DNA from 2 places in the Pseudoalteromonas maris genome. Region 1 is predicted to be linked to the other one. Evidence: riboswitches for the same ligand, from Rfam matches in the RefSeq annotation. Region 1 holds a riboswitch; the other holds the start of a gene.
The links. Region 1 has a riboswitch for lysine ahead of dapA (4-hydroxy-tetrahydrodipicolinate synthase). Riboswitches for the same ligand answer to the same signal wherever they lie in the genome.
Positions count from the first base shown of each region.

Region 2: linked by a shared signal. The riboswitch ahead of lysC (lysine-sensitive aspartokinase 3) and the one ahead of dapA (4-hydroxy-tetrahydrodipicolinate synthase) in region 1 are both predicted to bind lysine.

Region 1 covers NZ_JBMMUF010000004.1:26,461-31,028, forward strand. Annotated here, with positions in the region: gene AAEU32_RS07040 (succinylglutamate desuccinylase/aspartoacylase family protein) at 1-702, opposite strand, end outside; gene AAEU32_RS07045 (PLP-dependent decarboxylase) at 708-1,913, opposite strand; gene AAEU32_RS07050 (2,3,4,5-tetrahydropyridine-2,6-dicarboxylate N-succinyltransferase) at 1,913-2,653, opposite strand; gene dapA (4-hydroxy-tetrahydrodipicolinate synthase) at 2,662-3,558, opposite strand; lysine riboswitch at 3,693-3,885, opposite strand; gene AAEU32_RS07060 (response regulator) at 4,032-4,568, shown strand, end outside.
Region 2 covers NZ_JBMMUF010000010.1:48,213-52,780, reverse strand. Annotated here, with positions in the region: gene AAEU32_RS13280 (2-dehydropantoate 2-reductase) at 150-1,151, shown strand; lysine riboswitch at 1,238-1,410, shown strand; gene lysC (lysine-sensitive aspartokinase 3) at 1,490-2,845, shown strand; gene AAEU32_RS13270 (4'-phosphopantetheinyl transferase family protein) at 2,805-3,512, opposite strand; gene AAEU32_RS13265 (sodium-dependent transporter) at 3,605-4,568, shown strand, end outside.

The sequences.
Region 1 (4,568 bases):
AGCAAAGTCACGACCTTGCTGCGCAAGTTGTTCTTGTAATTGCCACCATGGGCAAAATGCCGCTTCATCCATCGCACCATCAAACTCATTAGGAATGAGCAACACATGTTCGATATCAAAATATCGGGCGCTGTCACGGGCATATTCTGGTGCATACAAGTGTTTAGCGGAGATAGGGCCGGTATGTAAATCAAGCACGATATCTGCTTGATGGGCCAGCTTTTGCAGATTTAACGCAATGCGTTTACCTGTTGCAAGTTTGTGCGCGGGGCCATTTAAACGGGTATCAACCTCAGCCTCAAGAGCTGCCTTAAACTCGTGGCGCAGCTGCTCATCACTGAGGTTTGAGCTGCGTTCAGCGAACTCGCTTACTAACTCTGTATTGAAGTGATAGAGACGGTTCCAGTTTACCCCAGTGATAGGGTCAAAGCGTCCGAGTGTGAATTCACCTGACTTCTGGTTACAGCCTATTGGGTTGGCATAAGGCACGAGGGTAATATCACCACGTAAATCCAGCATTTTCAATTGCTCTAACAATTGATAGATCACCGCATTACCTTGCACTTCAGCCCCGTGCATGTTGGCTTGAATATAAACACTTTTACCGCTGCCATCGCCTTTAAGTCGATACACAGGGATGCTCAGAGGCAAGCCATTGGCAATTTCACCTACTTGAATATTTTGCTGCTCGATATGATTCATGTTGATTACCTCAAATAACTACTTGGTGAGGCGCTTTCACGTAGTAGGTGAAGTTGCTCATTGTCGATAACGTACTCTGCCGCTAGCGGATGACAAAGGAAAAACGGCATGCTTTCGGTAAACCCGTAAGCACCCGTTTGGGAGAAAACCAGCCAATCATCTTCATTAATATCGAGCGGTAAGTTATGTGTGCCCAAACTATCTAGAGCGGTGCATAATGGGCCGTGAATATTGAAAGCCTGCAATGGAGCATGGCTTTCACGCAATAGCCGGCATGGGAACGCCTGTCCTGCAACCGCAGGACGCAAAAGATGGTTGATGCCACCACTAACAATGAGTTGCTGCTCACCATAATTCTCTTTTTGTTCAACAACAGGATTAAGGTAGTAACCGCATTCGGCCACGGCGTAACGGCCTAGCTCCATCCACAACTCTTGTACACCACTTTGCTGTTTAATTTGCGCAAGGGCATTTAACACATCTTGCCATGCTAATGGCTCACTGTGCTCGTCGTAAGGCACGCCAAGTCCGCCCCCTAAATCGAGTACTTGCATGGCAAAGCCAAGCTTTTCACTAAGAGCTTGCAGCGGCGGCAACATTTGCTGCCAAAGCGAGAGCAGTTTGTCGGCGCTGAGCATATTGCCCCATTGGAAAATGTGCACGCCAATGCATTGCAGCGCAGGGTAGTCCGCTAAGTACAGACCATGCCAATGTTGGGGATCAAGTCCAAACGGGGTGAGTGAATCGCCCCCCAGAGGGTTTTTTTCACCTTTGGGCCAGCGCAACTGCACACGCAAAAGCAGCTTTAACTGCACATCATGCTCAAGCGCGGCTTCATTGAGCCAGCGAACTTGATTGAGGCTTTCAGCGACAAAAGTACGCACACCCAGCTCAATAAACTGCTTTATTTGACGGCGCGATTTTGCAGGGCCGGTATTGAGTACCTGCTGGGCAGGTACTTCTTGGGCGAGTACTTGTTGCAGTTCACCTGAACTGGCAACATCAAAGCGAAAACCACATTCAGCTAACGTACGAACAATTGCAGAAAGCGGATTTGCTTTAACTGCATACCACAAGGTAACAACATCTTGATCCATCAAGGTATTGAGGTGTGTTCGTAGTGCGTCAAGATCGTACACAAAGCATGGTTCTAATTGCTCTTGTGCAACAGTGTGCAGATGCGACAGGGTCTGCGTACTCGCCATGTGCATTAGCGTAATACCTCTTCAAGCTCTAACGATGCATCACTTTGCTCGTCACGGTATTTAACGATAAGTGCGCAGCTCATCGATAAGCCTTGTTCACGGCCCCATGCGCTTGAGCTTGGGCGAGAGCCTGGGATGACAATTGCATATTCAGGAATGGGTTCACCTTTGTCTAACTGACGCTCATTAACGCAGTCATACACCGGAATTGTTGCGCTAAGGCGTACGCCCGGTGCTAACACCGCGCCTTTTTTCACTACGACGCCTTCTACAATGATGCAGCCAGCACCGATAAACGCGTCATCTTCGATTACAACAGGGTTCGCACCGATAGGTTCAAGTACCCCACCGAGTTGCACTGCGGCGCTTAGATGAACATTTTTACCTACTTGTGCACATGAGCCCACAAGTACATGGCTATCAACCATAGTGCCTGTATCAACAAATGCGCCAATGTTTACATAGGCAGGGGGCATGATGATGGTGCCTGATGCCACGTGAGCACCGCGGCGTACCGATGTGCCGCCCGGCACCATGCGCACGTTATCAAGCGCGCTAAAGCCACGAGGAGCTAGGTTGTCTTTATCAACAAAGCCTCCGTTAAATTCGGTGTTAGTGCCGTTCTTAAACGCCTCTAAGATGCCTTGCTTAACTTCTACGTTAGCGTGCCATTGGCCTTGTTCGTCTTGTGTTGCAGCGCGTACAGCGCCAGTTTCTAAATTATTAAGTAGTTCTAACCAGCTCATGGGAAATGTTAAACCTGTGTTGAATGCCAAGATGTAATGGAATCGTGTGCGCGCAGAAGTAGTTGCATATCATCTATTTCTTGATGCGTTAATGGTGCACGAAGAGTGGGGGTGCTAATGCGGCGCAATGCATGCAGTAAGCATTTGCTTGGAATTGGATTGCTCACATGGAACAGTGCCGCAACTGCGTCTCGCCAATACATAAATGCGTTATGGCTTTGACCTTGCAGACTTAACTGCACAAAGCGGTTGGTTGCCTGTGGCCAGACATTGGCTGCAACTGACACCAAACCTGCTGCTCCAGCTTGCCCGTAATACGGTATCAGCGCGTCATCACCACTGAAAATAGCCAACTCTGGCGCAGCGGTACGATATTGTTCGAAGCTGTCGATATCGCCACTGGCTTCTTTTAGGGCCCAACAGTTTGGGTGGCTTTGTAGTTGAGCCAGCACCTCAGGAGCAAGGCTTACAGCCGCGCGTTTAGGGACGTTGTAAAGCATGCAAGGGAAGCGGCTCTCATCGAGCAAAGCGTTAAACCATTGGTGTTGTCCGCGAGGGCCCGGTTTAGCGTATAGCGGGGCTCCTAGCAGATATGCGTCGATTGCTTGCTCGTTACAAAAGGCAATCCATTGGCGCTGCTGGGCAAGGTTACACCCACCTACGCCAACCATGATAGGCACATCTAATGCCAGGGCGCAGATGTGTTCTACCACCGCCTTTTGATCGTCAATGCTCAGCGCAAGTGCTTCGCCGGTTGAGCCTAAAATAAGTAAACCATTGCCCGCGTTTTGTTGCTCATGAGCTAAGCGAGTCAAGCTGTTGAAGTCAACGCTGCCATCCTCCTGCATAGGAGTAATGAGCGCAGTCCACAGTACAATATCTGTTAACGAGTGAGTAGTTGTCATCTCATCCGAACTTAGTGCGAGTTCGAATAGCGATAAAAGAGTGGTGATTTCTCGCCACATCCGCTGATTCGAACAGGTTAAATTCGAAGAGCGAATGGACTTATACAATAACAGAGCCTGTGGCCTGTTATTCTAAGACCAGAAGCTCTCCACCAAATTCATAGCATGTATGTGCTATTGGTGACAGTCGCTGGGATTCAACCCGAGCGCCCGAGGGAGTGTTAAGCAAAATCAACTCACCTCTCGGCGTACATTCCCCTCATTATGAATCGCTGGAGCTTGCTCTCCTCATCATAATTACCTGAATGACGCACCTCTTCTAGCCCTTGCAGCCATCTGGATGGCTGACTGAATAGGGTGCTTTTTTATTCAACCACTTTCGTGCCCCTGGTGTCAATGATATCTGCCTAACAAATTTTACAATTGGATATTTTGTGCAAGGCTTAGAGTTGAGCACCATGACAGGATCGGGAATGCATAACATTACCAAGCACTTTAGAGTGCGCTACATTTTTGCCGCTATCGCGCTGATATTGGTCGTTTCCTTATCAGTGTCTTTTGTGTTTTATGTCTCTAAAATGCAGGAAAGTGATGCAAAAATTATTAATGTTGCGGGTATGCAAAGGATGCTATCGCAAAAAATATCCATGCATAAGCATGCGCTTGTCTATCAACCCAATGACTTCGATAGAGAACAGCTCGAGCAATCTGTAGCCACATTTATTGCCAATCATCAATTTTTGCTTAATAGTGACATGGTGACTCATAACCGTGGTGAGGTGCTTTTATACGCAGGCAATAACCTGGATTTACAAGTTAGAAAATTCGCGAGACTGGCGCTTGAAAGTTCAGATTTAACCCTGTTTTCAGGAACTAATTTACTGCATTTTCTAGAGAAATTAGACGCAGTTGTGAGCGCAATGGAGCACAGTTCACAAAGTAAAATAGCGCAGATGCAGCGCATCTTGCCGTTGTTGGCATTGATAGCGTTTATCACCGTTTGTTGTGAG
Region 2 (4,568 bases), on a different contig from region 1:
GCGAGTGAAACAGGCTTTCACTCGCATCTTCTTGGCCGATGATATCACCTGATACCCAATTAGATTCCCACCTAATTAACGCCAATATTTGCACTTGATAACCCGCTGATACATTATCTAAGGTATTGAAAATAATACGGTGTATTGCTATGCGAGTTGCTGTTTTTGGTGCTGGTTCAACTGGATGTTACCTTAGCGCTTTGCTGTGTTTAGCAGGGTTAGACACGACTATCATTTGCCGCCCAAGAATCAAAAAGGTGATACAAGACAATGGTGGTATTCATATTACCGACTACCAAGGTATGAATACTACCGTTATGCCAAACGCTATGCTCACACAAATCAATGATGACGTGTTTGATGTGGTGTTTGTCACGCTCAAATGCCATCAGCTGAGCGCAGCCATTGATGATTTGTTAAAGATGACCAACAGCGAGTCGGAATTACTGTTTATGCAAAATGGTCTCGGTAGTTTTGATGCTGTTAAAGCGCAGTTACATGAGCGCAAGTGCTTGGCAGGTATTACTGCGTTTAACGTGTTACAAAATGGTGCGCACTTTCACAAAGGTACAGAGGGGGAGTTTATATTGGCGCACACTGCGCGTACCGAACATATCGCAACGGCGCTAGGTAATGTGTCTATGCCTTGCCAGTTACATAAAGACATGCAGCCTATTATTTACGGTAAGTTGTTGCTTAACCTAAACAATGCCGTCAATGCAATTGCTGATTTGCCCATAAAAGAGCAATTAAGCCAGCGCGTATTTCGCAAAGTGTTGGCAAGTACCATGAGTGAGTGGCTGAGTGTATGCAACAAGACCCAGTGTGATGTTGCGCAATTTACTAAGGTTAAACCCAAATGGTTGCCGCTTATTTTGAATCTACCAAACTGGCTTTTTACACGGCTAGCTTCGGCGATGCTGGATATTGACCCCAAAGCCCGTTCGTCCATGTGGGAAGACATTCAAGCAGGACGTAAAACCGAAATCGAGTACCTCAATGGTGCCGTCAGCAGTCTCGCTCGGCAGGTGGGTGTCCCAACCCCCGTTAATGATGCAATCGTGCAGGCAATCGCTGAATTAGAGCAAGGGAAGAAGGTCGATATTGAGAACGTATTTAGCCATCACCTTGGCGCTGGAAAGGGAAAATAAAGTGTCAATATAGGGTTAATGGCAATTGACATCCAGCCATCCAAACGTTACATTGCAACCTCGCTCTAACACATGCTTGTTGGAGTGATAGCAGAAGAGGTGCGATAGCTAGGTAGTAGATGTGAAGCGGACGAACGCTCATGATCATCTATGAGGGAGACTATCGCCGAGGGAGTCCATGTATCGTCAACGTGGCTCTCGGTTCTTGAGGCTGAATCCTCGGAACTGTCACCTGTTTGGGTGGAGGGCTTCTGGCAATGGACACACTTCTTTTTTAGTCTTGCCAAGTTCTCCTGATTGTATTTGAAAAATAAAACATTTTTCATCTCGGAGAGACAATGAATCAGGAATTTTCCGTCGCTAAGTTTGGCGGCACTTCAGTTGCAGATCATCAAGCAATGACACGCTGCGCGCACATTATCGCAAACGATCCTCAGGTACGCGTTGTTGTCGTCAGCGCCAGCGCAGGTGTAACAAACCATCTAGTGGCGCTTTGTCAGTCATCTTTAGACGATGAAACACGTCAACAACATGTTGATGGTGTTATTGCTATCCAACTGAATATCCTAGAATATTTAAGCTTAGATGCCGATTTGGCCATTGGCTTTGAAAATACCCTCAATGAATTTCGTGCAGCGGCACTCAAGGCCGTGCAAACGAACGCACAACGAGATGAACTGTTGAGTTTTGGCGAGCGTTTGTCTTCTTATCTTTTTACTCAAGTTATGCGTGACCAAGGGGTTAGCACAGCGCGTTTTGATGTGCGCTCAGTGCTAAAAACAGACAGTCAATTCTCAAAAGCACAGCCTGACATCGCGCAAACACGCACACGTGCCCAAGCTGAACTGGTGCCCTTGCTAAGTGACCAAGTGGTTGTGACTCAGGGCTTTATTGGTAGCGATGAATACGGTGACACAACCACACTGGGTCGTGGTGGTTCAGATTATAGTGCAGCGTTAATTGCGGAAGCGATTGGCGCCAAGAGTGTGTATATATGGACTGATGTTGTTGGCATTTTCAGCACCGATCCTCGGGTATGTGAAAAAGCGGCACCCATTGCACATCTCACATTTGATGAAGCAGCAGAAATGGCAACGTTTGGCGCTAAAGTGTTACACCCTGCGACCATATTGCCTGCTGCGCGCAGTAGCATCGGTGTATTTGTTGGCTCGAGTAAAGACCCTCAAGGCGGCGGTACTTGGATTGAGAAGGTACCAAGCGGTGAGCTTATTGCCGGTGTTCGTGCTGTTACTCAGCGTAAAAATCAGATTTTATTAACGCTCAAAAGCCCAGAAATGCTATTGGCAAGTGGCTTCTTGGCTCGTGTATTTACCATTTTGAGTGAATACAAGATATCTGTTGATTTGGTGACAACTTCGGAAATTTCAGTGGCGGTTACTTTGGATAACGCTCCGAATGCGAGTCGTCCTGAACTAGATCAAGAGGCACTGGATAGGCTAGGTGAGTTTTGTCACGTTACTGTGGAAAACAACTTAGCGCTCGTTGCACTGATTGGCTCTGAAATTCAACTACGTCAAAGTGAGTTAAACCTGATGCAGGTATTATCTAATTTTGATATCCGCCTTATTTGCCATGGTGCATCTAAGCACAATCTGTGTTTCTTGGTTGACCAATCGCAATCAGATGAGGTGGTTAAAGCGATTCACCAGCAACTGCTGGAGCAAGGTCAATAATCGCGACATCCTGCACTGCAGTGATAAGCGAGACATCAAACGCTTGCCACTGCGTGGTGTAGATATGCCCATCTAATTGCGCGATTAGCGGCAAAATAGCTTGGCTAAGCAGGGTAGAGATATTTTGCTTAGCTGCTTTTGCATACGCCTCTTTAAGCGTCCAAACTCTAAAAAAATTCTCTACATTGTCGCCAATTACGTGTACTTCATCATCAGGATAGTAGTGTGCCGCAAGCTTCATGAAAGGCCGCTTGGCATCTATTTTCTCAATATCGAGCCCAAGAAGTGTGTTTTTTCCCATCACCAGAGCGACAGCAACATGGCCATGGGAGTGACTAATAACCACATTCACATCAAGTAGTTGCTCATCAACATATACATCTAGCGATTTGCTCACTTCGTTAAATACTGTGTTAAAACGCGCCATTGGTATATCAATTAACTCAGGGTGCGCCTGTTTGATCAGTTGCTTTATGCACCAACGGCTAGTGAGGTACTCTGCTTTGGCCTTAGGCTGCTTTCTTCTTGCAAGAATGACACGTTCACTGTGATGAAGGTGTGTGTGCGCCAGTGTATGCGCAGAGCATAAAGTCACCAGTGTCGCACTTTGCACATTACCACGCGGTGTGTGTGTAAGGGATTTAAAACAATAATCAGGATGGGACATGCGTGAAGAAATCCGATATCGCCCGAGGCGACTACTCTGTTGCAACTAAGTATGGTTTAATAGTTGCAAAACAATAACAGAAATCCCTTCGAATGACGAATACACGTGACGGCTTTCAAAGTCGTATTGGTTTTGTGCTGGCTGCTGCCGGCGCAGCAGTAGGCCTTGGTAATATCTGGGGTTTTCCTACACAAGCGGCGAACCACGGTGGTGGTGCCTTTCTTCTTGTTTACTTTATTGTGATCTTTGCCTTGGCGTTACCCGCGCTATTCACTGAGTTGTACATTGGCTACAGTGCGCAAGCCAACCCGGTGCAAGCTCTGCAACGTGCGTGGCAAGACAAGTCTCCAAAACTCGGTGCCGGTGCCGGTTATGTTGGCCTTGCTGGCGCGGTTGTTATGCTCAGTTTTTACTCTATTGTTGCTGGCTGGATGCTCTCTCATGCATTAGCGCCGTTAGCAAAGCTCATTGGGCTGTCCGAGGTTGAGCAGTTTTTAAGTAATGATTCATTAGCACGAAATCTCGTATTTACACCGCTAATGCTGTTATTGACTGCCAGTATTATTCTCAAGGGCGTCAAATCGGGTATCGAAACGTGGTCGCGCCGTTTGATGCCTCTGTTATTGGTGCTATTGATTGCGCTCATTTTTTATATTGGCACGTTAGATGGGGCAAGTGAGGGCTTTAGCCATTATTTAAAACCCGATTTTTCAAAGGTGTGGGATGCTGATTTAATCATTGCAGCAATGGGGCAAGCATTCTTCTCGTTGTCGCTTGGTGTTGGCTGCATGATGATTTACGGCTCATACCTAAAACCCGGTGCCAATCTTGGTAAGTTGACCTTAAGTGTCGCAGCACTCGATACCTCTGTGGCATTTCTCGCTGGTTTACTCATTGTTCCTGCGATTTTTGTGGCCAATCATAACGGTGTACAAGTATTTGCCAATGGTAAATTGATTGGTGAAGGACAGTTAATATTTGCCGTATTACCACAACTGTTTGAAGCTATGGGCACCATAGGACTCGTAGTTGCGCTGGCGTTTTTTGTGCTCATGT